4 regions of the Mesorhizobium sp. WSM3866 genome follow, and region 1 is predicted to be linked to each of the others. Evidence: riboswitches for the same ligand, from Rfam matches in the RefSeq annotation. Region 1 holds a riboswitch; each other region holds the start of a gene.
What was found. Region 1 has a riboswitch for cobalamin ahead of bluB (5,6-dimethylbenzimidazole synthase). Riboswitches for the same ligand answer to the same signal wherever they lie in the genome.
Positions count from the first base shown of each region.

Region 2: linked by a shared signal. The riboswitch ahead of CK222_RS23040 (CbtB domain-containing protein) and the one ahead of bluB (5,6-dimethylbenzimidazole synthase) in region 1 are both predicted to bind cobalamin.
Region 3: linked by a shared signal. The riboswitch ahead of CK222_RS28205 (HoxN/HupN/NixA family nickel/cobalt transporter) and the one ahead of bluB (5,6-dimethylbenzimidazole synthase) in region 1 are both predicted to bind cobalamin.
Region 4: linked by a shared signal. The riboswitch ahead of metE (5-methyltetrahydropteroyltriglutamate--homocysteine S-methyltransferase) and the one ahead of bluB (5,6-dimethylbenzimidazole synthase) in region 1 are both predicted to bind cobalamin.

Region 1 covers NZ_NSGC01000003.1:517,876-522,712, forward strand. The annotation lists gene CK222_RS10535 (DUF2277 domain-containing protein) at 1-135, opposite strand, end outside; gene CK222_RS10540 (exodeoxyribonuclease VII small subunit) at 327-578, opposite strand; gene CK222_RS10545 (histone deacetylase family protein) at 582-1,508, opposite strand; cobalamin riboswitch at 1,623-1,801, shown strand; gene bluB (5,6-dimethylbenzimidazole synthase) at 1,844-2,575, shown strand; gene CK222_RS10555 (aminotransferase class V-fold PLP-dependent enzyme) at 2,923-3,984, shown strand; gene CK222_RS10560 (D-amino-acid transaminase) at 4,296-4,837, shown strand, end outside.
Region 2 covers NZ_NSGC01000010.1:210,579-215,415, forward strand. The annotation lists gene cbiB (adenosylcobinamide-phosphate synthase CbiB) at 1-482, shown strand, start outside; gene cobO (cob(I)yrinic acid a,c-diamide adenosyltransferase) at 489-1,118, opposite strand; gene cobU (bifunctional adenosylcobinamide kinase/adenosylcobinamide-phosphate guanylyltransferase) at 1,120-1,641, opposite strand; gene CK222_RS23035 (CbtA family protein) at 1,634-2,431, opposite strand; gene CK222_RS23040 (CbtB domain-containing protein) at 2,447-2,626, opposite strand; cobalamin riboswitch at 2,663-2,861, opposite strand; gene CK222_RS23045 (gamma-glutamylcyclotransferase) at 2,932-3,618, opposite strand; gene CK222_RS23050 (aromatic ring-hydroxylating dioxygenase subunit alpha) at 3,760-4,837, shown strand, end outside.
Region 3 covers NZ_NSGC01000019.1:40,965-45,801, reverse strand. The annotation lists gene CK222_RS28220 (nucleoside hydrolase) at 1-653, shown strand, start outside; gene CK222_RS32565 (hypothetical protein) at 684-827, opposite strand; gene CK222_RS28215 (hypothetical protein) at 1,359-2,084, shown strand; gene CK222_RS28210 (DOPA 4,5-dioxygenase family protein) at 2,326-2,733, shown strand; cobalamin riboswitch at 2,814-3,005, shown strand; gene CK222_RS28205 (HoxN/HupN/NixA family nickel/cobalt transporter) at 3,095-4,162, shown strand; gene CK222_RS28200 (HWE histidine kinase domain-containing protein) at 4,697-4,837, opposite strand, start outside.
Region 4 covers NZ_NSGC01000014.1:132,410-137,246, forward strand. The annotation lists gene CK222_RS26210 (prolyl oligopeptidase family serine peptidase) at 1-1,921, shown strand, start outside; cobalamin riboswitch at 2,360-2,559, shown strand; gene metE (5-methyltetrahydropteroyltriglutamate--homocysteine S-methyltransferase) at 2,648-4,837, shown strand, end outside.

The sequences.
Region 1 (4,837 bases):
GAAGGCATGCTCGTTGCGCTTGGACGGCTTGGTCGCGCCGCTCAGCTTGCGAACGAACTGCAGCGCCGCGTCATGGACCTCGTCGTCGGTCGCCGGCGGATCGAAGTTGAACAGGGTCTTGATGCTTCGGCACATGCTTTAACTCCTTACCTGCTTTCTGCCCGAACCGGTCTGACATTGTGCACCGAGGTGTGTTGAGATTCAGGTCAGACCGAGCCGAAAATGGCGGGTTCCGAGAACCGGACCGGAGCGTACTTGAAGGACGTGAGCACCGGAACCGCAGAAAGCCGCGTTTGCAGGCGGCCTCACCTGAATATCAATACACCTCACTCGGCGTCGAGCGGCTCCGTTCCAACCGGCTTGCCGTCGCGCGAGAGCCTGATCTTCTCGACCTTGTCCTCGGCGGCCTTGAGCAAGCGGTCGCAATGAGCCTTCAGCGCCTCGCCGCGCTCGTAGATCTTGATCGACTGGTCGAGCGGAACGTCGCCGCGCTCCAGATCATCGACGATCTTCTCCAGCGCGTCGAGCGCCTGTTCGAAGCTCATCGCCTTGACGTCTTGGTTAGCTTCATCAGCCATCATTCATCCCTTCATCAGCCGCCCGACATGGGCGGCGACCGAAAATGCCAATCCTTGCAGATCGTAACCGCCCTCCAGCAGGCTGACGAGCCGGTTGCCGCTGTGGCGCCCGGCGCGCTCCATCAGCTGGCCGGTCGCCCAGTCGAAATCATCCTCGGTCAGGTTGATCGCGGCCAGCGGATCGCGATGGTGCGCATCGAAACCGGCGGAAATGATGATCAGATCCGGCTGGAAGGCGTCGATCGACGGCAGCACGCGCGACAGGAAGGCGTCGCGGAACGTGTCGCTGCCGGTGCTCGGCGCAAGCGGCGCGTTGACGATGTTGCCGGCGCCGGTCTCGCTCTTGGCACCGGTGCCCGGATAAAGCGGCATCTGGTGGGTCGAGCAATAGAGCACCGACGGATCGTCCCAGAAAATGTCCTGCGTGCCGTTGCCGTGATGCACATCCCAATCGACGATGGCGACGCGCTCGGCCAGATGCTTCTCCTGCGCATAACGGGCGGCGATCGCCGCGGTGTTGAACAGGCAAAAGCCCATCGCGGTCGCTTTTTCGGCGTGATGGCCGGGCGGACGCGCGGCAACGAAGACATTGGCGGCACGGCCCTCGAACACATCGTCGACGGCGGCGTTCGCCGCGCCGATCGCCGTCACCGCGGCCTGCCAGCTTTTCGGGCTGGCGCTGGTGTCGGCATCGATCGAGACGATCCCCGTCTCGGGAATCGCAGCGCGGACACGGCCGACGAAATCCTCCGGATGCGCGTAAAGGATAGTCGCCTCGTCGCCTTCCGGCGCCTCGACGCGGTCGAGGGCCGAAAAAGCCTCGTCGTCGAGCACGCGCTCGATGGCGCGCAAACGGTCGGGCCGCTCGGGGTGGCCGGGCGGCGTGAGGTGTTCCAGGAATACCGGATGAGTGTAAAGACGAGTGGTCATGGCGCCTAATCTAGGCACCTGTCGCACGGATAGCCATGTTTCAGCGCCGAATGATTGGGGAAATCGCGCCCAATCGTGTCGCTGGCGGCATTGGCCCGGCCTCGGCTTCGCGATAAGGTCGCGTCGCTGCCTGGTGCCCGCAACGCGGGAGAATCGGGAACACGGTTGAAATCCGTGGCGTGCCCAACGCTGTGAGGGGGACCGCGCCGGCAAACGCCACTGTCCCAGACGGGAAGGCGCCGGATGCGGGTCGATCCCGAGCCAGAAGACCGGCCCGGCAGACATGGTCATCCGCATGGTCAGGCGGAGGACTGCTTATCGCAAGGGGACAAGCGATGCAGGCACGAACAGCCGCCGCCGGCGGCGATGACTTTGACCAATTGGCGCGCGACGCCGTCTACCGGGCCATGTTCACCCGGCGCGACGTGCGCAGCCATTTCCTTACCGACGATCTCGACGACGGCGTTTTGGCGCGGCTGCTCACCGCGGCACACCACGCGCCGTCGGTCGGCTACATGCAGCCCTGGAACTTCATCATCATCCGGGACGCCACAAGGCGGCGGCAGGTGCGCGACCTTTTCCTCGCCGCGCGCGAACAGGAACTGCCGGCGATCGAGGTGGAGCGGCGGGCGCTCTACCGCAAGCTGAAGCTCGAGGGCATCTGCGAAAGCGCGCTCAACCTCTGCATCACCTGCGACCGCCAGCGCTCTAAGAACTCGCCGCTCGGGCGCTGGCACAATCCGGAGATGGACCTCTACAGCACCGTCTGCGCGGTGCAGAATTTCTGGCTCGCGGCGCGGGCGGAAGGCGTCGGGGTTGGCTGGGTGAGCATCATCGAGCCCGAAGCGCTGAAGCGACTGCTGTCGATCCCCGAGCACGTCACGCCGATCGCCTATCTCTGCGTCGGCCGCGTCTCGGAATTCGCGCCAAGGCCCGACCTCGAAGCGCATGGCTGGGGCAAGCGCCTGCCGCTGCCCGAGCTGGTGATGAGCGAGACCTTTTGCGGCGCCGGCGAGGCGCCGCTCAAATCGGCGATCGCTCGTCTCGGAGAACGATTGAAGCCTTAGAACCGCTCGGCGTTCCATAGACCCGCACCAACCGCAACGCGCCATCGCGCTTCGCGTTTGCGCAATGGCGCATTGGCAGGCCTGACCGTCGTTGCCCGCTCTCAGAAACCGGGGATTGTTCGCGCATCGCTTGACAACGTGACGGTTCTTCTTGGCGTGATTGGGCCGGATCTCCGCACTCGCTTCCTCACGGCTAACCCTGTGCCAAGCGATGTCGTTCTCGGGCTTCAACGTCTCGCGAATTCACCGGCGTTCGCAATTAAATTCTGTTTTCTCATGTGAATAGGCAGATTGAGCTGGGCTACGGCGCTTATTGTCGGGCCATAGATGAGACGCGGCGCGTTCCCATGAATTTTTTTGCAATAGATCGGTCCGCCGAACATGAGGACGAAGCGGAATGGGAGCGCATCCGCGCAAAATACCCCCCGCAAGAACCACTCCTCAACTTGAACAACGCCGCGGTCAGTCCCCCACCGACTGTTGTCGAGGAAGCGACGGTTGACGCCTACCGCTTCATCAGTCGCAATCCCGACTACAATATGTGGAGCAAGCTCGACACAGCACTTCCTCATATCAAACGCGAGCTGGCGGAACTGATCGATTGCAGCCCCGGAGAGATCGCGCTGAACCGGAATTCGTCGGAGGGTCTTTCGACAGCGATCTTCGGAATACCGCTGACTAAGGGCGATCAAGTGCTGATCTCGCCTTGGGACTACCCCAGCGTTCGTGCGGGCTGGCTGCAGCGGCAACAGCGCGAGGGCATCGAGGTTGTAAACTGCACATTCGACCTCATGGACAGCGACGACGACATCATCGAATCCTATGTTCAGGCGATGACCCCGCGTACCCGCGTCCTGCAGCTGACTCACATGTACCACTGGAACGGGCGTGTCCTGCCGGTGAACCGGCTCTGCGAAATCGCGCGGGAGCGCGACATCATGACTGTCGTCGACGGTGCCCAGACTTTTGCTCAGATGCCTGTCAGCTTCCGCGAACTCGATTGCGATTTTTTTGTCACCAGCCTGCACAAGTGGCTCGGTGCTCCTATCGGCAACGGGATGCTGGTCGTCAGCGAACGCCGGATCGATACCACCTGGCCATTGCTTGCACCTTTCGACCAGCCCGCGGTGCACATAGACAGGTTCGACCATTGGAATCTCGGCACCTACAATTCCGCTGTCCAGGCAGGAATCGCGCCCGCAATTCAATTCCACAAGGCGATCGGCGCGGAACGGATGCATGCGCGACTGCGCGAACTCACCCGATATTGGGTAGGTCTCGTCCAGGACATTCCCGGTTTCAGGCTCCATACGCCGACCGACACGGACAGCCTCGCTGCGATAAGTCTGTTTTCGATCGACAGCATCGACATGCAGCAACTCGAGCGCGACCTTCGCGAGAAACACTAGGTCCACGTGAAATACCGCAAGGTCGAGCACGTCGAGGGTTTGCGGGTTTCGCCACACATTTACATGCTTAAGCGCGATCTTGATGCCTTTGTCGCCGCGCTGCGAAGCGCTGTGGAGTGAACCGACGAATTTTCTCTGGCTGTGCCCGACCTTAGCCGTCTGCTGTCTGGCGAATAGCGTTTTCGCAGTCGAGGGGTGCAGGATGGCAGCGCCGCTATTTGCGCTTAAAGCTGCCCAGGCCTGCACCCTGACAAGAGTTCAATAGTTTCGCTCAAGGCCGTGAGCGTGGTCTGCATTTTTGAGGTCGATCAATGCGCCAAGTCTACGTGAGTGGATCCTATCTACCGGAAAGCGAGGCCCGTATCTCGGTCTTCGATCGGGGCTTCCTGTTCGCCGACGGAGTCTATGAGGTCACGCTCGTTCTTGATGGCAAGCTCGTCGATTTTGCCAGTCACATGGCGCGCCTGCGGCGATCGCTCCGTGAACTCGATATGCCGTTCTCCCTGACCGAAGCAGATCTTTTGAAGATCCACAGGGAGCTCATTGGACGGAACAATGTATCCGAGGGACTTGTCTATTTGCAGATCACCCGGGGCGCGGCCGACCGCGATTTCATATTTCCTACTCGGGATACGCCGAACACCGTGGTGCTCTTCACACAAGAGAAGGCACTTGTCGAAAATCCGGTCGCCATACGCGGCCAGCACGTCATAACCGTGGAAGATCTCCGGTGGCGGCGCTGCGACATCAAAACGGTGCAACTCCTGTATCCCTCCATGGCCAAAATGCAGGCGAAATCACGCGGCGCCGATGACGCATGGCTAGTGAGGGATGGTTACGTCACGGAAGGCTC
Region 2 (4,837 bases), on a different contig from region 1:
GTTTGGCCGGGGGTGCTGCCTACAAGGCCGCCAACACCGCCGATTCCATGATCGGCCACCGCACGCCGAAATACGAGGCCTTCGGCCGGGCGGCCGCTCGCTTCGACGACCTGGTCAACCTGCCGGCATCGCGGCTCACCGGCCTGCTGATTGTGCTGGCGGCCTTCATCGTCAAGGGCGCCGACCCCCGCAACGCCTGGCAGGTCATGCGGCGTGACGCGAAGAAGCACCGTTCGCCCAATGCCGGCTGGCCGGAAGCCGCCATGGCCGGCGCGCTGGGGCTCGCCCTGGCCGGACCGCGCAGTTATGGCGGCGAGGTCGTCGAGGATGCCTTCATGGGCGAAGGCGGCAGGCGCGAGGCCGAAAGCACCGACATAAGGCAGGCGCTGGAACTCTATCGCGTCGCCGACGGGCTGCTGATCGGCCTGTTCGCGATTTTGTCGGCGACGGTGATCTATCTGACCATTTTGATCGGCGGCTAAGGCGCCTCAGAACTCGATCCCCTGCTGCGCCTTCACGCCGGCCGCGAAATGGTGCTTGGTCAGCCCCATCTCGGTGACGAGATCGGCCGCCTCGACCAGCAGCGGCTTGGCGTTGCGGCCGGTGACGACGACATGCAGGCCCTCGCGGCGCGCCTTCAGCGCCGCGACCACCTTTTCCAGCTCGAGATAATCGTAGCGCAGAGCGATGTTGAGCTCGTCGAGGACGACGAGGCTGATCGAAGGGTCGGCAATCAGCTCGAGCGCCTTCGCCCAGGCAGCCTCGGCGGCGGCTATGTCGCGCTTCAGGTCCTGCGTCTCCCAGGTGAAGCCCTCGCCCATCGCGTGCCAGACGACGCGATCGCCGAAGGCGGCGAAGGCATCCTTCTCGCCCGTGTGCCATTTGCCCTTGATGAACTGGACGACGCCGACGCGCTTGCCGTAGCCAAGCATCCTCAGCGCCAGGCCGAACGCAGCCGTGGTCTTGCCCTTGGCCGGCCCCGTATTGACGATCAGCAGTCCCTTCTCGATCGTCTTGCCGGCCACCTCGGCATCCTGCACCGCCTTGCGCTTGGCCATCTTGGCTCGATGGCGTTCGGCATCCTTGTAGTCGATGATCGTGTCTTTGATCTCGCCCATGTCACTTCGCCTTGAGCGGCAGCCCCGCCACCATCATCAGCACGCTGTCGGCGACAGCCGCGACCTGCTGGTTGAGCCGCCCGGCGGCGTCGCGGAACCGGCGCGCCAGCGCATTGTCCGGCACGATGCCGAGCCCGACTTCGTTAGACACCACAAACCACGGTCCGCGCGGCTGCGAAAGCACATCCGAGAGCCGCCGGCACTCGGCCTCGATATCGTGGTCCGCCAGCATATGATTGCTCAGCCACAATGTCAGGCAATCGATAAGCACCGGCTGGTGATCGGGCAAGGCGTCGATCGCGCCGACCAGGTCGAGCGGCGCATCGACGGTGACCCAGCCTTTGCCGCGGCGCGAGCGATGCAGCGCGATGCGCTCGCGCATCTCCTCGTCATAGGCCTGCGCGGTGGCGATATAGGCCCAAGGCGACGGGCTTGCCGCCACCAGGCACTCGGCATGCGCGCTCTTGCCGGAGCGCGCACCGCCGATGATGAAGGTCAGATGGCCCTCCGCGCGATCAGGCAAAGCTGTCGCGCAGGCTGGTCGACGTACCGGTGAAGCGGCCGCGCACCACACCGACGGCCGCACCGAGCACCAGCCAGAAGACCAGATCGGTGAGGGTCACCGCCACCACGAACTGATGGTGCAGCCCCTCGGGAATCGCCGTCTCGAAGCTGACGGGCTGCGGCGCGCCGACTACGTGCGGAGCGACGATCAGCACGACCGCCAGAATTGCCAAGGGCAGCGACTTGCGAAAGGCGATCAATCCAAGGCCGACCGCGGTTGCGGCCACCGTCGAAATCCACCAGATCTGGCGCGGCAGAAGTTCCGCCGCCGGCATGGCCGGCAGTTCCGGCGGCAGGCCGAGGCCGGGCGCGAGCGTGAAAACCGCAAAGCCGGCAAGGCCCCAGAACACGCCCTGGCGCCAGCTGCCGATGCCACCGGCGAATTCCGAGACCGCGACCAGGATCAGCGCGAAGCCGATGCCGGTGACGATGTTTGCGACAACGTTGAAGGCGAAGCGCTCGAAGCCGTCGGCCGGAGCCCAGCCCTCGTCCTCGGTCGGAGCCGCCGCTTCCGTCGACGCAGGAGCGGCGCTGCTCATCGCATTGCCCGCCGGTTCGGCCGAGCTCATGGCAGCGCTAGTTCCAGTGTTGGCGGCATGGTCGTGGTGATGACCGCCGCCCGCCTTTTCATAGACTTCCGCTTTGAGGATCAGCGGCACGGTCGCATAGGCCTGCATGCAGGCAAGCGCGATGCCCGCCACGAGCCCTGCGATCGCCGCGACGAACACGACGTTGCGAAACAGATTCATGATATCGGGCCTTCGTCAGTGGCAGGGAAAAGCCATCGAGTGACGATAGTCGTGGGCAGCGTTGTGGACCGCATCGATGTGCGAGAAGCCGACAAAACCGACGACGAAAATGCCGAGCAGCGCGGCGAGAGCCAGCTGCATGATGCGCGACTGCGAGGAGACGGAGGCGCCGAGGGAGACGGAAGCGGTATTCATGTCTTGTCCTTTCGCCCTCCACCCGAGGGCATCGAAGTCAACTTTCCTGTCGCCGGCAGGTCTCCTGGCTCGCGGATTCGCACCCTTCCCCACCTTCCCGAGGACAAACCTCAGTGGTCTATGGAGAGGACTACCGCACACAGTTGCGGGGGCAGCCACGGCTTAGGGCAAAGACTCCACCCTCACCGCATTCCCTCTTGGCTCCAAAAACGGAACCGACGACGCCAGCGACTATAGGCAGAATCGTCGCGACCGGCAAACCAAATTCCGTCACGCCGCAGCGTGATTGCGGCACCGGTTTCGGACTAAGATCCGGCGATCCGCTCGGCGACGAGCTGCTGCAATCGCCACAAATGGCGGTCGTGAATACCGCGCTGTTCGAGGTTCTTCACCGTGTTGTAGAGATAGTCGGCGCCTGAACCCCAGTGGCCGCACGAGGTCGCCAGCCTTTCGACCACCTCGTCTTCGTTGAGTGGGCCGGCATAGGTCGTGCCTTTGCGATTGATGACGAAGGCAAGCGCTCTCAACGGCCCCTTGTCGGTTGCGAGTTGCAGCAGGCGCGGCCGGTAGCTGGTCGGCTTCAGCGTCATCTCGCGGCGAAAAAGCCTGTCCAGCGCCTGCCGGCGGTCACCACCGTTCAGGCGGAAAGCAACGCCCTTGCATTGGCCGCCACGATCCAGCGCCATCATCAGCCCGGGCCTTTGCTTGGTGCCGCGCCAGCGCGTCATCTTCATGCAGAAGGAGCGATGCCAGCCGCGTGCCACGGCGACGCGCTCCTCGACATGCTCAATCTCGGGCTTCCAGATCAGCGAGCCGTAGCCGAACAGCCAGAGAGGCTCGGTTGCAGGTAGCTCGGCCTCGAATGCATCCAGCATGGCTTCATAGTCGCTGTCCACGAGATGCTCGGCATCCGGGTCGGGCCCCGGGTCATCGACCGCGCGAAAACAGCGGGCGACCAGTTCCACGGTCAGCGACATCGTTCTTGCAGGCATACTTTGCAATCCTGGGCAGCCGGCGAAACCGCAGGCGATTACGAAGTGACCTTAAGGGCAGCACCCGCAAGCGACAATGGCCGCGCAATTGACAACGGTCCTGCCCGGGTGTCGGCTGTCATCAGCCAAGGGGAGCCGCTCATGCAGCCAAATCCTAGCGAACACAGCCGCTACAATGGCCTCACCAGCCTCGAGCCGACGTTGCCTGCAAGCGCCTATCGGGAAGCCGACGCTTACCGGCTCGATCTCGAAGCGATCTGGTATCGGAGCTGGCTCATGGTTTGCCGCGAAGCCGATCTCGCGGAACCTCTTGCCTTTCGAACCGCGCGTATCGGCTCGCAGCAGGTCGTCGTGCTGCGCGACGAGACCGGGAGCTTGCGCGCCTTCCACAACACCTGCCGGCATCGCGGCTCGCAGCTCTGCCAGGAAAGCGAAGGGCGGCTGAAGGCAAGGCTGCTCACCTGCCCCTACCACGCCTGGTCCTATTCGCTGCGCGGCGATCTCGTCCGTGTCCCATCGAAATCGCTGCCCGAAGGCTTCGACAAGGACAATTATCCGCTCTACGGGGTGGCGCTGTCAGTGTGGCGCGGCTTCGTCTTCATCAATCTCGCAGTGGAGCCCGATGGCTCGGCGGAAGCCTCCTTCGACTCCGCCTCCCGCGATCTTTCGAACTGGCCGCTGGAGACGCTCGTCCCCGGACACCGGCTCACCAAGGTGATGAACTGCAACTGGAAAATCTTCTGGGAGAACTTCAACGAATGCCTGCATTGCCCTGGCGTACACAAGGACCTGTCGCGGCTGGTACCGATCTATGGCCGCGGCCTGATGGCGAGGCATGACGATCCGGAATGGGCGCGCTATGCGGATAATGATGCGCCGGAGTTTTCCGGCGGCCTGCGCGCCGGCGCCGAGACCTGGTCGCGCGACGGACGCGTCCATGGACCGGTCTTTGCCGGGCTGACGCCGGCCGAGCGAGCCGCCGGCCAGACCTACGCTACCTCGGTACCCTCGATGTTCGTCGTCGGCCATGTCGACTATGTCCGCACGGTGCGTCTCGCCCCGCTCGGGCCGGAGCAGACGGAACTCACCGCCGAATGGCTGTTCGCGCCCGATGCCCTGGCACAAACCGATATCGACAACATCGTCGCCTTCGGCACCCAGGTGCTGGAGGAGGACGCCGCGATCTGCGAGATCAACCAGAAGGGTCTGCACTCGATCC
Region 3 (4,837 bases), on a different contig from region 1:
AGACGGTCATGGCGCATGAGCCGAAAACCGTCACGCTGGTGCCGGTCGGGCCCTACACCAACATCGCTCTAGCCGTGCGCAAGGAGCCGCGCATCGTCGAGCGGGTGAAGCGGGTCGTCGCGATGGGCGGAAGTTTCACGCGCGGCAACATCACGCCCGCGGCCGAGTTCAACGTCTATGCCGACCCGGAGGCCGCAGACGTGGTGTTCCGCGCCGCTTGGGACGTCACCATGGTGGGGCTCGACCTCACGCACCAGGCCTTGGCCACCCCCGACCTGCAGGACAGGGTGCGCGCTGTCGGCGGCCCGATCGCCAAATTCATTCTCGATATCTGGGAGTTCATCGCGACCACGCATGGCGGCCTGCTGCAGATAGCCCATCCCGCCGTCCATGACGCCTGCTGCGTGGCGGCGATGATCGATGCAGGCGTCTTCACCACCGAGAAGGCCGATATCCGCGTCGAGCTTGCCGGACGGTGGACCAGGGGCATGACGGTCTGCAATTTCGAGAAGCTGGGCGGCATGCGCCATTTCGGCGGCACGGCGAGCGAGCAGGTCGATTTCCGCCATACCGTGGCGATGAAGCTCGACCATGCGAAATTCTGCGACCTGATCGTCGATGCGCTCGAGCGCCTCACCAGTCAAAAGGCGTGAGGCGCTCCAGGGGCAAGGCCTAGCCGGCCCTCACAGCAGGAACGATTGCCTGTCGCGCAATGTGGCGCTGATGGCGGCGATGCCGGTCTCGATCTCGCGCTTGTTGGCCAGGATCGCATCGCCGGCCGCACCCTCGACCATCGATCGCAACAGGTCGGCCTGGCCGACCAGCACCGCGTCCTTGTCGGCCAGCGCGACGAGCGTTGCGGCTTCGAGCCGGTAGCGCGGGCGCCTTGCCGCCCTGGGCGACTCTCAAGCCTCCAGGCCCGCGCACGCCAGGAAGTGGGGGAGAATTGGCCCGGCGAAGGCGAGACGGCCATTTCGACGAGAGCCCGGCGTCGGCATCAGCAACCGGCGCTGGCACGGTGGTGTCCTTGTTCTGTTGCATTTTAGTTGAAACTAATTTGAAAGTTACCCGTTAGCAGCGCGTAGGCGAGCTCAAACTTGCTCTGCTGTCGACAGCTAAGTTGAAAGGAGAAGTCCTAAGCCTTTTTCAGTGCTTGGCGTTGCCGAGACCGCTTTTCTATCATTCGTCTTTCGAGCGGCCTCCAGCCGCGCCGGTCACCGCCGAGGCCGATGCCTGGCAAGGCGAGAAGTCGCCATCGCTCGGCACGCGTTCGCGCGACGAAGGCTTCGCAGACCGCTGTCGAGCGGAACGCTCGATGAGGAGCCACACAAGGTTGGCCTTGGAACAAAGGTCCGGCCATGAAAAAATACCTAGCAGCCGCGCTGGCGATCGCCATCCCGATCGGGCCTGCCTCGGCGCTTGACGTCGGCGTGGGCGGCAAGGTCGGCGGCATCGGCGTGGGCGCCGGATTGGGCGCCGGTTCGCAAGGCGTGTCGGCGGGCGTGGGCGCCAGTGCCGACGGTGTCGGCGGCGCAAACGTCGGCGCATCGACCGGCGGCGGATCGCTCGGCGTCAATGCCGGCGGCAATCTGGGCAGCACCAGCACAGGCGTGTCGACAAGCGTGGGCGCCGCCGCCGCGGGCGACGATCCTTCCGCCGTCAGCGGATCGGCTGCCTCTGCGCAGAACCCGGCCGCGGTGCCGACAGCCCCTGCTTTGGCCAAAAGCGCGACGCAGACCATTGTGCTGCCTCCAGTGCTGAGGCCCTCCAGATCCGCCGGCGGCGACCTCCGGCGGGTCACCAAAGGCTATCGCATCGCGCCGCTGTCACCTCCGAAGGCGATACCCGGCACGCCGGCCGCCGTAGTGCGCGCCTGTCGCGCCGCGATCGCGGCGGCCGCCAAGCCCCTCGGCGCCGTGCGTGTTTACACGGTCAGCGCCGGCCCCTTGCGTCAACGCCGAAGCGGGCTCAACGCGCCGATCGAGGTGCGCATAGACTATGACGGGCGAGGCGGCATCGAAGTGAGGCAGGCGAAAGTCGGCTGTCGCCTAAATGCGAAGGGCGCGGTCACCGCGGTGATTTAGAGGCAAAGGCACAACGGCCGTTGCCATCCTTCCTGCCGGTTGCAACCTCGGCGGTTGGCATTTCCCCGCCCCACAAGGTGGGGAAGAGGTGGCTCGGCGCAGCCGAGACGGAGCGGGGGAGCGCCATATCCGATAACCCTGCCGACCGCAGGCGCGGACCTCAGCCGGCTGCAGACAAGGCGCCCGCGCTTCGGCTAGAGTTCCGCCGGGCGCAAAAAAATCGTCGAAGGGGAGCATCGCGATGAACGAAGTCAGGCCGATCGCCGAGATCGCCAGCTATCACGCCCATATCTACTACGGCGGGGAGGCCGAGCGGCAGCATGCCGAATGGCTGCGCCAGCGCATCGCAGAGCGCTTCCGCGTGCGCCTGGGCAACTGGCGCGACGAGCCGGTCGGCCCGCACCAGCAAGCCATGTACCAGGTCTCCTTCGCCACCGAGATCTTTGCCACGCTGGTTCCCTGGCTGATGCTGAACCACGGCGGCCTGAGCATCCTCATCCATCCCAACACCACCAACCCCAAGCGCGACCACCTTATCGACCCGATCTGGATCGGCCGGGCACTGCCGGTGAAGGGCGACGTGCTTGGCGAGGAGGACGAGGCAGAGGAAGCGCTGGAGGTGAATACCGAGCCGACGCTGGGGGTGTGAGGGGGGCGCGGCGATCTCGTCACGATGGCGTGAGAGGCGGCTGGCCGTCGGAGTTGTTGATTGACTGGCCAACCGCGGTGTGGCGAATTCGCGCCGATGGTTCCCTTCGGGGATCAAAAGGGAACGCGGTGCGGAGAAATCCAAAGCCGTGGCTGCCCCCGCAACTGTAAGCGGCATGCCGGTTTCACGATGCCACTGGCTGCATGGGCCGGGAAGGCGAAAGCGGCGGCAATCCGCGAGCCAGGAGACCTGCCATCATGGACGTCAAAGCAGAACATCGGACGGGGTGATCCGGTGTGCGCGCCTGGCCGGACGGCGGGGCGAGTTCCCTGCGATGACAGGCAACGTCAAAGGCAGAACCATGCTGATCCAACTATCGAAAATGCTGAACAAAAGCGCGCCGGACCTGAAGGCCAGGCTGATTACAATCTACAGCGCACTCGCCATTCTCAACGTCGGGGCGTGGCTGTGGGCTTTCGTCGCCTTCCACGACAAGCCGACATTGCTTGGCGTCGCTCTCGTCATTTATGGCCTGGGCTTGCGCCACGCCGTCGACGCCGACCACATAGCGGCCATCGACAACGTCACGCGCAAGCTGATGCAGAACGGCAAACGGCCGGTCTCCGTCGGCTTCTTTTTCGCACTCGGCCATTCGACGATCGTCGTCATCGTCGCTGCGGCTATCGCGGCAGCAACGTCCCTGCTCGGCCGCTTCCAGAGCTTTCAGGAGATTGGCGGCACGATCAGTACCGGCGTTTCCGCACTCTTCCTGCTCGCCATCGCGGCGATGAACATCGTCATCTTCTTCTCGATCTACAGAAGCTATCGGCGGGTGCGGGCCGGTGGGGCGTTTGTCGAGGAGGATCTGGACCTGCTGCTCAACAATCGCGGCTTCCTGGCCCGCGTCTTCCGCCCGATGTTCCGGCTGGTGTCGCGCAGCTGGCACATGTTCCCACTTGGTTTCCTCTTCGGCCTTGGCTTCGACACCGCGACCGAAGTCGCCATGTTCGGCGTGTCCGCGGCACAAGCGGCCAAGGGCGTGCCGTTCGAGGCCATTCTGGTCTTCCCGGTGCTTTTCGCGGCCGGTATGTCACTGGTCGACACGACCGATGGTGTGATGATGCTCGGCGCCTATGAGTGGGCCTTCGTCAAGCCGATCCGCAAACTGTACTACAACATGACGATCACCCTGGTGTCGGTCCTTGTCGCAGTACTGATCGGCGGCATCGAGGCGCTCGGCCTGATCGGTGACAAGCTCGGTCTGTCGGGCGGCTTCTGGAACGGCGTCGGCACGCTCAACGACAATTTCAACAATCTGGGCTTCGCCATTATGGGCATCTTCATCGCCGCCTGGGCGATCTCCTATGTCGTCTACAAGGCCAAGGGGCTAGACGATGTGGAGATCGGATCCGCAGCAAAGAATTCATAAGCCGCCGGCGGCGGCTGGCTGCAGCAGGCCAGCCGCATCTCTCTGCCATCAGACGCCGGCGGGCTGCCAGCCTGCCGCCTTGAATGCCTCGGCATCGGGAAGCCGATGACGGCAAAGGTCGATCGCCGCCCCGTCAGCGGTGCTCGGCTTGACATTCTTGTTCCCATTTTGTTCACTGTTGGCAGACAGCGACAGGAGATCGCCGGCCCGTGCGCACGCGCTTCAAAGGCATGCTGAGGAGCCGTAGCCCAAGCCTTTGGAAGTGTGACGGAATTCTGCGCTTGGATAAGCCAGGGGTTAAGGCCTGGGATAAGCCCCATAATCCATAAGCCAGAATCCAGAGTCCAAATATCCAGAGTCCAGAACAGAAAAGCTGGCGCTTTTCTGTTCTAAAAAAGCGGGGAAGGGGAAAGCAAAAATGGGAGCAGCGCAAGCCATTCGGCGTACGGCGCTACGGCGAGGGCTCGGCGGCGCCAGCGAGCTTCCGACGTGGCGGCGAGCCGCCCTGTTCGGTCTCCCAGGATGCAACCGGCCTCACGTCAGCCCGGCGATCTGCTCATCGCCGTCCAGCTCCGCCCCGCCGGCGACGACCACGTTGGCGAGCGGCGCCGAGAGCGTCCAGCGAACGAGGCCGGGCAGCCGTTCCATGGAGGCGCTGCCGGAGAGGCTGGTGGG
Region 4 (4,837 bases), on a different contig from region 1:
GCGCTGCGGTCCGTACCTCTACAATTTTTGGCAAGATGCTGGCAATCCGCGAGGACTGTGGCGCCGAACCACCCTTGCCCTCTACGTGAACGCGGACGCCCAATGGGAGCTACTGCTCGATCTGGATGCGCTCGCGGCTAGCGACGGAGAGGACTGGGTCTGGAGTGGTGCGTTGATCGAGCCGGAGAGACGGGAAAGAGCCGTTCTGCGCCTGTCGCGCGGCGGCAGCGATGCGGTCGTGCATCGCGAATTCGACCTGAGCTCTCTCAGCTTTGTCGCCGACGGTTTCAATCTCCCAGAGGCCAAGGGCGACATTGATTGGCTCGACCCCAACACTCTTGTGCTATGCAGTGCGCTTGGCGATGGCATGGCAACGCGCTGCGGCTACCCACGCACCGTGCGACTGTGGAAGCGTGGCGCGGATCCGCTCACCGCGCCGGTAATCTTCGAGACCGGTTCCGAAACCCTCGGTGTGAATGGCCATCTGGACCGTACCGCCGAGGGCGAGCGCTTGTGGTTCATTGAGCAATTGGCCTGGCTCGCGAAGAAAGTCCACATTGGTGATAGAAGCGGGCCGAAGACAGAGATCGATCTTCCGAAGGACGCCAGGTGGGCTAACTTCGGCGATTGGCTGGCGGTAAAGCCGCGCAAACCATGGACGGTCGCCGGGACGACCTATAGCGCCGACGCACTAATCGGCATTTCGCTTTCCTCTTTCCTTGCTGGAGAGCGTCATTTTAGTACCCTGTTTGAACCAGCCGAGAGGCGCTGTCTGCAGTCATTCTTCTGGAATGACGGGAAGCTCATTATCCACTACCTGGCGAACCTCGCTCCGAGATTCGAGGTGTTCACCCCAGGCCCGCAGGAATGGACACGCCGAGCCCTGGACGCCTTGCCGTCGCAAGGGACTGTTCACCTCTGGTCACTCGATGCGGCAGATCACGAGACCAATGGGGAGGTCCTGGTTTGCGTTCAGGATCCGATCACGCCGCCGCAGCTTTTGCTGTTCGATCTCAAGGCCGCGCCGCCTCTCAGCGCTTCAGCAATTCTGAAGCGCAGCCCGGAGAATTTCGACGCATCCGCACTGGTGATCACACGCCACGAGGCAGTCTCGATCGATGGTGAGATGATCCCCTATACGCAGGTCGGTCCACCAAACGGGAACGGAGATGCCCCAGTTCACCTTACCGCCTATGGCGGGTTCGGCATATCGCTCCTGCCCTCCTACAACTCCACCCTCGGCAAGCTGTGGCTCGAGCGCGGCGGCACGTGTGTGGTGGCCAACATCCGCGGCGGCGGCGAGTTCGGCACCTGCTGGCACGAAGCCGGGCGCAGGGAGGGCAAGCGTCTCGCCCATGACGATTTCGCCGCCGTTGCCGCCGATCTCGTGCGAAGGGGCATCACGCTGCCGAGGCGGATTGCCGCCCAGGGCGGCTCAAATGGCGGCCTGCTGATCGCCAACATGCTTACCCGCTATCCTGAGCGTTTCGGCGCGCTGTTCTGCACGGTTCCGCTTGTCGACATGCGCCGTTACACCAAGCTTCTGGCAGGCGCGAGTTGGATCGACGAATATGGCGATCCCGACAAGGCTGACGATTGGGCTTTCCTGAGTGAAATCTCGGCCTATCACGCCGCGTCGTCGGGACAGCCCTATCCGCCTATCCTGCTCGCCACCATGAGACGCGACGACCGCGTCCACCCGGGCCATGCGCGCAAGATGGCGGCAAAGCTGCAGGCCCTTGGCTATCCCGCTTACTTCTACGAGCCCAGCGCGGGCGGGCACGGCTACGGCAAGGACAATCGGGAGCGAGCCGCATTCATCAGCCTCGGTATCGGTTTTCTTCGCAGCGCGATCGGGTGGCATGCCGATGGCTTTCATAAAGGACCCGGAGCTCGACAAGGGCGAACTTCCGATGAGTGAGTACAGGTCGAGGACTGGGACAAGGTACAAACCGTGCGAGTACAGTTTGCACAATGCGCGCTAGCGCCTTGTCGATCTCAATCAATCGACGGAGCACTTCACACCACAGACTACAATTCTGAAGAGCAAGGAGAAATATCATGGCAACAAAGCGAATGAACGTGTCGCGGGGAGTAGCAGCGGCCGTCGTCCTGGTGCTGCTGGCACAGCAGGCTGTCGCGTTTCCAAAATCCCCCTGCGCGTCTTACCCTCCCCCTCCACCTCCCCCTTATTGCTCGCGCCCGTCTACGACACCGATCTGCGAGCCAAGCTTTGGGCAGTTCCGCCTGCCCGGCTCGGGGGCATATTCGGACGAAAGAGACCGACCAGCGCAAGGCGCTTTTCGCATAATCACATAAACATCTCGTTATATGGTATTGACAAGCAGCGAAGCTGCTGTGATTGTGCGCATGTCATGGTTCTCCGCGCGGCACTGCCGTAGCGGAGCTAAGAGGGAAGCCGTGCGATGCCGGCGCTGCCCCCGCAACTGTTAGCGGCGAGCCAAGCCCATTGATGTCACTGAGGCGAACGGCCTCGGGAAGACGGGCACAGGCTTTGACCCGCGAGCCAGGAGACCTGCCACGACGAACAACGTCCACGGGCGGGGTGTCCGGTGGTCGCGGTAGCTCGGCTTCGTGCCGCCTAACCCGCGTTCCTTGTCCCCCGCCCCAACCATCGGGGTATGGCATGACTGTCTCTCAACGAATTGCTGTAGCAACGCTCGGCGTGCCGCGTATCGGTCGACGGCGGGAACTGAAATTCGCGCTTGAAAACTACTGGTCCGGAAATTCTCCCGCTGCCGACCTGCTCGCGACGGCGAAGACGCTGCGTGCCGCTAGCTGGAGGGAGCAGCACGATCGCGGCGTGTCGAAAATCCCGTCCACCGATTTCTCACTTTATGACCATGTGCTCGACACAGTCGCCATGGTCGGCGCCGTGCCGGCACGATACGCCTGGACTGGCGGCGAGGTCCCACTCGATATCTATTTCGCCATGGCGCGCGGCAATCAAGGTCAGGCCGCGGATTGTGGACATGCCGGTGACGAGCATGCGGCCAGTGGGCACGGCCTTGCCGCGATGGAAATGACCAAGTGGTTCGACACCAATTATCATTACATAGTGCCGGAACTCACGGACGATCAGAGCTTTGCCCTCTCGTCGGTGAAACCGGTCGATCATTTCCTCGAGGCCAAGGCGCTCGGCATCCACACTCGCCCGGTCCTGCTTGGACCGGTTACCTTTCTCAAGTTGGCGAAGTCATCTGAGAAAGGTTTCAACCCTATCGCGCTCCTGCCACGGCTGCTGCCTGTCTACGAGGAGCTCCTGCAGAGGCTAAAGCTCGCGGGAGCCGATTGGGTGCAGATCGATGAGCCGGCGCTCGTGCTCGATCTGATTCCCAACGAACGGGATGCGCTCCAATTCGCCTATTCCCGGCTGTCGAAAGCAGCACCCGAGTTGAAGATCATGGTCGCTACCTATTTCGGATCGCTGGGAGACAATCTCGAGACCGCAATTTCTCTGCCCGTGGCGGGACTGCACGTGGATCTCGTGCGCGCTCCAGAGCAGTTGGAGGCCGTGGGCCGCGCGCAGAAGGAACTTGTGCTCTCGCTCGGGCTGATCGACGGACGCAACGTCTGGCGCGCGAACCTGCCTGCCATACTTGACCGTATCAAGTCGATCGTCGCGGGTTGGCCACTGGAGCGGGTGGAGATTGCCCCGTCCTGCTCGATGCTGCATGTGCCGATCGACCTGGACATGGAGACGGCACTCGATGCGGATGTAAGGTCGTGGCTCGCCTTCGCAACGCAAAAGACCGACGAGCTGGTCGTGCTCGCCCGTGCCCTGGCCGAAGGCCGGGACGCAGTTGCCGCCGAACTGGAGGCGTCGGCTGAGGCTGCCGCCGTTCGCGCGACATCCGCGAAGGTGCATGATCCCCTGGTCGAAGGCCGGATCGCCAGCATCAAGGTCGGCATGACGCGTCGGAAGAGCGCATTTCCCGTCCGCTCCAAGCTTCAGGCCGACGCATTTGGTTTGCCCTCCTTCCCCACCACGACGATCGGCTCCTTCCCGCAAACAGCCGAGATTCGCAAGGCGCGGGCAGCTCATGCCAAAGGCCAGCTGAGTTACATCGACTATGAAGCGTTCCTGAAGAAAGAGATAAGAGCCGCCGTTCGCTGGCAAGAAGAGATTGGACTCGACGTGCTGGTCCACGGCGAATTCGAGCGCAACGATATGGTGCAATATTTCGCCGAGCAGCTCTGCGGCTTCGCCTTCACGCAACACGGGTGGGTGCAGAGCTATGGCTCGCGCTTTGTGCGACCCCCGATCATCATTGGAGATGTGTCGCGACAAAATCCGATGACACTGGATTGGTGGCGATATGCCCAGTCGCTAACGCTGAAGCCGGTGAAGGGCATGCTTACCGGCCCGGTGACGATCCTCAACTGGTCCTTCGTCCGAGACGACCTTCCGCGCTCAGCCGTCTGCCGCCAGGTCGCGCTCGCCATTCGCGATGAAGTGAGCGACCTTGAAAAGGCCGGCGCCAAGATGATCCAGATCGACGAAGCCGCACTGCGGGAGGGCTTGCCGCTGCGCGCGGCCGACTGGGAGGCCTATCTCGACTGGGCCGTCGAATGCTTCCGGCTGGCTTCGACGGCCGTCAGCGATGCGACCCAGATCCACACCCATATGTGCTACTCCGAGTTCGGCGACATCGTGGACGCGATTGCCGCAATGGATGCCGATGTGATCTCCATTGAAACCTCGCGCTCGCAGATGGAACTGCTCGATACGCTTCGAACCTTCAAGTATCCGAACGACATCGGACCTGGCGTCTATGACATTCACTCGCCGCGGGTCCCGGAAGTGGGCGAGATT